3 regions of the Romboutsia sp. 1001285H_161024_C4 genome follow, and region 3 is predicted to be linked to each of the others. Evidence: riboswitches for the same ligand, from Rfam matches in the RefSeq annotation. Region 3 holds a riboswitch; each other region holds the start of a gene.

Region 1 (3,299 bases), on a different contig from region 3:
CCGCAAGATACACATATAAATACTATATTACTATCTGTAGATTTTATTAAAAAATTGAAACCATAAGCAAGTAAAGATATAAAAATTAGACTATGTGTAAAGCTCCTATGCCTAAATCTAGAACCAAAATATTTATATATAATAGGATATCTTTTACTTATATAAGAACCTCTCATATCGATATCAGGATATAATGAACCTATATATGCAAAATATGTGTATATTAAAAGCAAAATAGCTTTATAAAATACACTATAATTATTTAAAAATGTTTTATATAAATAAGGGAGCGCTAAAAGTGCAAATATATAGCCTCCCTTAGTATGAGTTTCTTTTACCATTAAACCTCCTAGGTGATAGTATAATATTATTGATAATTATATTTGTATTAATTATATAGTAAATTGTAAAAATTTTCAAAAACTATTTTTAAAATATAATTTTAAAAGGATTGAATATACTTAAAATCTACAAATTATTATAAATTTTTATTTTAGATTTTGAATATAGTTTTCTTCCGCTTTACTCCAATTTATAATATTAAACCAATTATTTATATATTCGGCCCTTTTATTTTGATACTTTAGATAGTAAGCATGTTCCCATACATCGATTCCAATTATAGGTTTTAAGTTTAATGTAATAGGAGTATTTTGATTTTGAGTAGTTATAATCGATAGATTTCCAGAGTCATCAGATACAAGCCATGCCCATCCAGATCCAAATACACTTAGTGAAGCTTTATTAAATTCATTTTTAAAATTATCAAAAGATTTAAAGTCTCTGTTTATGGCACTTTTTAATTTTCCATGTAATTTTTTCCTATTAGGAGACATTATTTCAAAGAAAAATTCATGATTATATACTCCTCCACCATTATCTTTTATAGTTTTAGCTATTTCACTAGGCAAACAATCTAGACAAGTTAATAAATCAGAAATACTACAAGCATAAAGGTCAGGGTATCCTTTTATGGCATTATTTAATTTATCTAAGTAAGATTTATAATGTTTATCATAATGTAAGATCATAGTCTCTTTGTCTATATAAGGTTCAAGAGAATCATAAGAATAAGGTAGAGGCATAGGTTCTTTGGGGGTATATATTGGAGATAAAGAGAAAATATTTTGTGGATTAAAAAATATAGTTAATAATAAAGTTATAAATAAAAATTTTTTCATAAAATCACCTCATAATTAGTATGTTTACTATTTATAAAAAAATTTACAAAAGGTATAATAATTTATAAATTTAAATATAAATAACAAAATTATTATATATTATTTATAAATGATATAAAAAAAATCTTTTATACTTGAAAATAAAAATAAAGGTATATATACTATTAATAATAAAAGTGAATAAAATAAAAAGGGTAGAGGTCGCAATATTTAAAAGTACTAATGAGGAGTTAAGCGCGTAGAATCATTAGGAAAGGAACTATTGCCGAAGGGTATAGCTGATGCTTTAAGGTTATATGCCTGGGGGTACATAAAATATATGTATCACTGTCACAATTTATTTTGTGAAGAGCTACATTTGAGAAAAATTTATACATAGGTATAGTTATATTGCTGTGTCTAAAAAGTTAATGTATAACTTTATGTAAAAATTTATAAGTCTTGAGTGTATACTCAAGACTTTTTTACGCTTTAGGAAAATATGATACTTTAAAGAATGTGGATAATTATTGAAGTTGAGTAATACCAATCAGTTTGCAGAGCGTAAAAAAGACATTTTGAGCAACGGACGAAGTCGTTGGCGACATGAGCGAAGCGAATTTTTTATACCCTTATATTCACTAGAGACTAAACAATTTTAAGGGGGAAGTTTTATGAGAAGCAAGAGAAATTTTAGGGTATTATTAATGACTATTATAATTTTTATGATGTCTATGCCATTAGTATTTGCAGGGGGGGATGATATATCAACTATAAATTCAGAAAGACTTAAGATGATAACTTTAATACCACCATTAGTTGCTATAGTTTTAGCATTTATAACTAAGAATGTAGTAATATCGTTATTTGTAGGTATATTTTCAGGAAGCTTTATAATAAACATGTCATCTGGAAATGTTATAGTTGCTTTTGTTAATGCATTTTTAGATATAGTAAATAGGGCATTAAATTCATTAGCAGATCCATGGAATGCAGGTATAATACTTCAAGTTTTAGCTATAGGTGGGGTTATAAGCCTAGTAGCTAGAATGGGTGGTGCAAAAGCTATAGCAGAGAGCCTAGCCAAAAGATCAAAGACCGCTAGAGGGACTCAACTTATAGCATGGTTTTTAGGATTATTAGTATTCTTTGATGATTATGCAAATTCATTAATAGTTGGTCCTATAGTTAGACCAGTAGCAGACAAAATGAAACTATCAAGAGAAAAACTAGCGTTTATAATAGATGCTACAGCTGCACCTATAGCTGGGCTTGCTATAATATCTACATGGATAGGTCTTGAAGTTGGACTTATAAATGATGCATTTAACGGTATAGGAGTAGAAGCTGATGCATTTGGAGTATTTTTAAATACCATACCATATAGATTTTATAATATATTAATATTAGCATTTATAGTTATATCAGCAGTTCTAGCTAAGGATTTTGGACCAATGAGAGAAGCTCAAATTAAAGCCCGAAGTGTTAATAAAAATAATAACAATTCAAACAATGTTAGTAATGATAATTCTGATTTAGAGCCAAAAGAAGGTATAAAATTAAGTTCATGGAATGCAATAATACCTATAGGAACATTAATAATAGCTGCGTTAATTTCTTTTTATTATAGCGGATACACAGCAGCTATGAACTCAGATAACCAAAATCTAATACAATTATTTACTAATTCTCCATATTCATTTGATGCTATAAGAGAGGCGTTTAGTGGAGCAGATGCTTCGGTTGCATTATTCCAGTCAGCTTTATTTGCAAGTATTGTAGGCATAGTTCTTGGAGTTAGTAAAAATATACTTACAATCTCTGAAGCTATAGATGCTTGGATAGATGGAATGAAGGGACTTATTATGACTGGGGTTATATTAATACTTGCATGGTCATTAAGTTCTGTTATAAAAGAACTAGGAACAGCTAAATACTTAGTAACATTATTATCTGGAACACTACCAAATTTTTTATTACCAAGTGTAGTATTTATACTTGGAGCCATAATATCATTTGCTACAGGAACAGCTTATGGAACAATGGGAATACTTATGCCTCTTGCAATACCACTAGCTCATTCTATAAACCCAGAAATGTCGTTTATAGTAGCTAGTACTAGTGCAGTACTAACAGGCG
Region 2 (3,299 bases), on a different contig from region 3:
ATCCATAGAATAATGATATTAAAGGACAAATTAAGTTAAAGAATGCATATGGTAAAAATACGAAAGATCCAATTCCAAGTGTTGCTGACATATATGCTCCACAAGTATTCCAAGGAATAAGTGGAGACGTTATAGTGGCACTATCTTCTAAAGCACGAGAAAGATTCTTAGGAGATAAACCTTGTCTTATAAATGCATCCTTATACATACTTCCTGGTATAACTATGGCTAAATATTGGTCTGCAACTGCTAAGTTAGTACCGATACAAGTAAATATTGTAGCAGCTATAAGTCCAAAAGTACCTTTTGCAAATTTTAGTATAGACTGTGCTATAACTTGTAACATACCAGTTTTTTCTAATACCCCACCTACAGTTAAAGCACAAAGTATTAATGATACTGTCCCTAACATACTGTCAAGTCCACCTCTAGTAAGAAGATCATCAACAAACTTCATTCCAGTAGATGAAACATAACCAGACTTAGCAACTACAAGTATATCAGCTATAGATGCACCTTGAAATACTACTGCACAAACGCCACCTAATATAACACCACCTATAAGTGCTGGTATTGTAGGGACTTTAAATATAACCATTGCTATAACAGCACAAGGAACTAAAAGTAAAAATGGAGATAATGTATTGTAATTACTTAATAAAGCATTTTGAATTTGATTTATTTGAGATATATCCATTTCAGAACCTGCATATTTCATTCCTATTATACCGTATAATACAAGTGATATTAAAAGAGCAGGACCAGCTGTATATACCATATGTTTTATATGATCAAATAAAGTAGAACCAGCCATAGCAGGAGCTAAGTTTGTTGTATCAGATAAAGGAGACATCTTATCCCCGAAATAAGCACCAGATATTATAGCACCTGCAACTATTTTACCAGGTATACCTAAGGCACTACCAATACCTAAAAGAGCTATACCTACAGTACCAGCTGTTGTCCAAGATGAACCAGTAGAAATAGATACTATAGCGCAGATTAAAGTAGTTGCCACTAAGAATATTCCAGGTGATAATATTTTAAGACCCCAATATATCATAGCAGGAACTATACCACCAGCTATCCAAGTACCTATTATCATACCAACTACTAAAAGTATAAGTATTGATTGCATTGTCGTATTTATAGTAGATAGTATACCTTCTTCTAATTCCTTCCAAGTAAAACCTAATCTAAAAACTGCAACACCACTTGCAAATGTAGCTCCTATTATAAGTGGTATATGAGCAGATATTTCATACTTTCTTAAAAACACTAAACATGTCACTAAAACTGCAACTAAAACAGAAACACACAGTAATGCATCAAATAAAGTTGCTTGTTTTTTAACCTTTTTTGTCATAAAAGTCCTCCTAAAATTTATACCGAATATAACGTTAAGGAGAAAAGAGATAATAAAAAAAGTCTAGGTGTAAAGATATTATCCTAGACTTAAGCATTCAACCGTACAATTAAAAATACGCTTAATCTAAAGATAGCACTCCACATATAAATGTGACAGTGTTATACATATTTTGCATAACCCCAATATATAAGTTTAAAGCTTCCCTTATATATTTCGGCATAGTTACCTTTTATTTTGCTTCTTCGTGCTTACCTCCACAAAACTACTATTTAACAATGCGACCTCTACCAATAGTTATATTCGATTTATTTGATAATAAAGATTATACCATAAATTAAAAAAAAATAAAGCATGAAATATTTAGGAATAAAAAATTTAAGAAAATTTTCACAATAATATGTAAAATAATAAGTCTTTAAAAACTACTTATTTTACTATAGAATAATTATTAAATGTATGATTTAGAAAAATATAAATTTTATATAAATAGTTATACGAAAGGAAGTGAAAAATTTGGCTAAGGTTAAGTTTTATGCAGTAAGAAAAGGAAGAAACAATGGTATATATAATACATGGAATGAATGTAAGGAACAAATAAATGGTTTTTCAGGCGCTGAGTATAAAAGTTTTACTACGATAGAGGAAGCAAAATCATATATATATGGTGAAAGTGGTGTAAAAATACAAGAGGGAAAAGAACTTGTAAAAGCTTATGTTGATGGTAGTTATGAACATTCAATAAGAGAATATGGTTCAGGGGTAGTTATAATAAAAAATGAAGAAGTTATAAAAACTTATAGCAAAAAAGGAAATGATAAAGATTTAGTTGGAATGAGAAATGTCGCAGGTGAAATAGAAGCTGCAAAGATTGCGATGAATTATTGTATAGATAATAACATAAATAATTTGATTTTACATTTTGATTATGAAGGAATAGAGAAATGGTGCTTAGGATTATGGAAAACTAATAAAGAAGGAACTACTAAATATAAGAAATTTTATGATAATATAAAAGATAAGTTAAATGTTGAGTTTGTAAAAGTAAAAGCACATAGTGGTAATAAATATAACGATGAAGCTGATAAATTAGCAAAGAAAGCTATAGGAATATAAAAGTCTTGCAAAGTATTTTGCAAGACTTTATTTTTAACTTAATCCAAAATCCTCTAATTCAGCTAAAACAAAAGAAGGTCTATTTATACCATCATACATAGCTTTTGCCAAAATATTTGCCTGGTCATATGTCGATGTCCAAGAAAAAATACCACCAAGACAATTATCTAATACATATAGAGCTTTTATATAAATAGAAAGGGTATCCTCATAAGACATTGAGAACTCTCCATCTTTTACTAGATAAGGTACTTTAGCATCTCTATCAAACATTACTGTATGACCATTTTTATTTATATAATCCCTTCTAAGTTGATCATATGATCTTGTAATTGCAGCTCCAAGTCTACCATAAAAAGGAACCCCAAGTAGTATTTTTTCACGAGGCATACCGGCATTTATTAAATTTTGTACCATAGAATCTACACTATATCCTCTTAAAGATAAATTAGAAGGATATAAATTAGCATGATGTTTCTTAGCATTCTCACCTGTTTCTCCAGCTGTAAAATCATAACTCATTAGATTAAAATAGTTTATTAAAGGAGCTATTTTAGATATTTCAGCACTTCTATTTATATAACCAATATCTCCAGTACCAGCAACACTTAACCACTTATTATCTCCTATAACATCTCTTAGAGCGGTTAGTAAAAGTGTAAAATTTTCTTTATCTTCAGGTCTAGATTTTATACCCGCACCACTACTTCCAGGATATTCCCAGTCAATATCAATACCATCTAAATTATATTGCTTTATAAGCTTATTTGCTTCTCTAGCAAATGCATATCTAGATGCAGGAGTTAAAGCAGCATCA
Region 3 (3,299 bases):
TTATCTACATTATCTATATCTGGGTTTTTCATGCTTCTTAAGTATCCATATTTTGAAAAATCTTCTCCTATAGTCCAATTTTTGCTTGATTTATAAGTATGTTCTACTAAAGTACCAAAAATATCTCCATATGCTTCGTTTATAGCGCCTGATTGAGATACATAATCTAAATTAGCAGTATGTCTTACTACTGAATGAGTATATTCATGTCCAATTACATCTAATGATCCTGCAGAATCATAAGTTGTTGAGTTTTCATTTCCAAAAACTAGTATATCAACTCCATTTACTAGACTGGAAAATGCATTTCCTGGCTCATTTACATTTACAAGTAATTCTGGCTTACTTCCCTTTCCATCTAGCCCATCTCTATTGTATTTATTTAAATAAAAATCGTAAGTTTTTCCTACATGGTAGTTTGCATCTACAAACTTTCCATCGCTCTTTTCTAGTTTTGTGCTAAAATATTTTATATCATTATCCATGCCATAAGGAATTTTATTTTGATAATAATATTGATAAAAATATTGACCTTTTATATCTAAAGTTTTTATAGGTTTTGATCCTCTACTTAAATCTATAAAATAATACCCGTCTTTAAAGCCTGCTTCACCTTGTCTATGTATTACTTGTATTTCTCTTTCATCTCCAAATACACCTTTTGCTTTAATTTTTTCTGATTTGATTATATTGTTTGTGTTTTCGTATTGATTTATTATATCTCCACTGTTAGCATCTATAAATACAATTTTGTTATAAATTGTTTTTCCTATTATATTTACATCTACTTTGTATGCAAGTTTATATTCTTCTTTACTTTTATATAAATATAACTCTACTTTTTCATTTTTATTTAATTCATTTTTTAGTTCAAGTTTTTCCTTTGCTATCTTAAGTGCATCATCTTTAGTTAAAGTCGGATTATAGTTAAATCCTTTTAATGTCTTTGATGTTGGCTCTATATATCCTGAAATTGATTTTATATTTCCGTCATAATCTACGCATCCTACTAAATCTGAACCATAGATAGGTATATTATTTATATACTGTTGAAGTCTTACTATAACCTGAGAATCATTTTTATCATCTTCTTTTGATTTGACTTTGAAAGTAGAAGTTTTTTCTACATTGCTTAAATAATTAATTAGGATTTGTTGAGGTGATATACCTTCTTTTTTCTCTTCCTTTATATTACCACTTACTACAAATGGTTCCGATTTTTCTATAGCTTTTTTTAATTCTTGTTTTTGCATATCCTCACTTGCAAAACTCAAACTAGTTAGATTTATAGTTATTAAACATAGTGTTGTTATGCTTGCTATGCTCTTTTTTAATAATGTCACTTGCTTTCCCCCTCAATTTTCTTTATTTAATGCTTTTGCTCCTTGTTATATTTTTACTAACTATGTTAACTCTATTTTAACACTTGCAATTATTGTTAGTAAACTTATTATTTATTGTTTTTGTACAAAATCTAATCTTTTCTATTGACTTATTTTTTGTTTTGGTTATAATTTAAAACAACAAGTAGATAACTGAGATAGAGGCGCGAAATTTAAGAGTAGTATTATGGAGGTAAGCTCAATGAAATAATACAAAAGGAAATTTCGCCGAAGTAAATAGTTAATGGCTTTGATACTATTTACTGGGCTTATGTAAAATATGCATAAGACTGTCACATTTTTGTGGAGAGCTATTTTCAATGAAAACGTACGGTACGTTGTATTTTTTGTATATAATTTACGTATTTTTGTCATGGGTATAGTCTCATGGCTTTTTTTGTATACAAAAACCTTATGTAAACCTAAAATTACTGATAACTTATATAAGGTATATCAATAACTCAATAATATAAAAATATATCTGAGTAACCGTCGAAGTCGTTAGCGACATAAACTAAGCGCATTTTTATTGTTAGATAAATTTTATTATCTTAGTTACTTACTTATGGAAAATTTACACCATAAGGAGGATAATCAAATGAGTGAACAAAATCAAGAATTAAAAAGAGGATTAAAAGCAAGACATCTAAACATGATAGCACTAGGTGGTTCTATTGGAACAGGTATATTTCTTGCAATGGGAGATACTATCTATCAAGCAGGACCTGGTGGTGCATTAGTTGCATATGTTTTAGTAGGCATTATGGTTTATTTTTTAATAACAAGTTTAGGTGAAATGGCTACTTTTATGCCAATCTCTGGATCTTTCAGTTCCTATGCTACTAAATTTATTGACCCAGCACTTGGGTTTGCACTTGGATGGAATTACTGGTACAACTGGGCTATAACAATAGCTGCCGAAATGGTTGCAGGTTCTTTAGTTATGAAATTTTGGTTCCCAAACATACCAGGAGTTTACTGGAGTTTATTATTTTTAATAATAATTGTCGGATTAAACTTCCTATCATCAAAAGCCTACGGTGAGTCTGAATATTGGTTTGCTGGTGTTAAAGTTGTTACTGTAATTATATTTTTAATAATAGGTGTATTAATGATAGTTGGTATAATTGGTTCTGATGAAATAGGATTTCATAATTATTTTATAAAAGATGGACCTTTCCATGGTGGAATAAAATCAATCTTTGCCATTTTTCTAGTTGCAGGATTTTCATTTCAGGGAACCGAACTTATAGGAGTTGCTGCTGGAGAAAGTGAAAATCCAGAAAAAACTATTCCTAGGGCTATAAAATCCATATTTTGGAGAATATTAATATTTTATTTAGGAACGATAATAGTTTTAGGTGCTATAATACCTTTTACACAGGCTGGTGTTTCTGAAAGTCCATTTACTATGGTATTTGAGAAAGCAGGTATAGCTGGAGCTGCTTCTCTTATGAATGCAGTAATATTAACATCTGTATTATCTGCTGGAAATTCTGGTATGTATGCATCAAGCAGAATGCTTCACTCTATGGCTAAGGATGGACTTGCTCCAAAGCTATTTGCTAAGACTAATAAAAGAGGTGTTCCTGTAAATGCTTTAATATTAACTACTATAGTTGCATCTTTTTGTTTCTTAACAGGTGTATTTGCCGAAAGTACTGTTTATGTTTGGTTAGTTGCTGCATCTGGCCTTGCTGGATTTATAGCATGGGTTGGAATAGCAATATGCCATTATAGATTTAGAAAAGCATATACTCATCAAGGTAATAATTTAAAAGATTTAAAATTTACTGCTAAATGGTATCCTTTTGGACCTATACTAGCATTAATAATGTGTATAGTTATAATAATAGGTCAAGGTTATTCTTGTATTAAACCAGATGGCATTGACTGGAGTGGTTTAATAGCTTCTTA

Evidence for each region. Region 3 has a riboswitch for lysine ahead of I1959_RS08445 (amino acid permease). Riboswitches for the same ligand answer to the same signal wherever they lie in the genome.
Region 1: it holds a riboswitch for lysine, as region 3 does, so the genes downstream of both, I1959_RS06175 (Na+/H+ antiporter NhaC family protein) here and I1959_RS08445 (amino acid permease) in region 3, are expected to answer to the same signal.
Region 2: it holds a riboswitch for lysine, as region 3 does, so the genes downstream of both, nhaC (Na+/H+ antiporter NhaC) here and I1959_RS08445 (amino acid permease) in region 3, are expected to answer to the same signal.

What each region holds. Positions count from the first base shown of each region.
Region 1 is NZ_JADNAJ010000002.1:540,753-544,051, forward strand. Features, by position in the region: gene I1959_RS06165 (metal-dependent hydrolase) at 1-341, opposite strand, end outside; gene I1959_RS06170 (superoxide dismutase) at 489-1,181, opposite strand; lysine riboswitch at 1,369-1,544, shown strand; gene I1959_RS06175 (Na+/H+ antiporter NhaC family protein) at 1,835-3,299, shown strand, end outside.
Region 2 is NZ_JADNAJ010000002.1:500,085-503,383, forward strand. Features, by position in the region: gene nhaC (Na+/H+ antiporter NhaC) at 1-1,366, opposite strand, end outside; lysine riboswitch at 1,492-1,664, opposite strand; gene I1959_RS05965 (ribonuclease H family protein) at 1,874-2,482, shown strand; gene I1959_RS05970 (peroxiredoxin) at 2,516-3,299, opposite strand, start outside.
Region 3 is NZ_JADNAJ010000004.1:50,230-53,528, forward strand. Features, by position in the region: gene I1959_RS08440 (cell wall-binding repeat-containing protein) at 1-1,343, opposite strand, end outside; lysine riboswitch at 1,534-1,704, shown strand; gene I1959_RS08445 (amino acid permease) at 1,981-3,299, shown strand, end outside.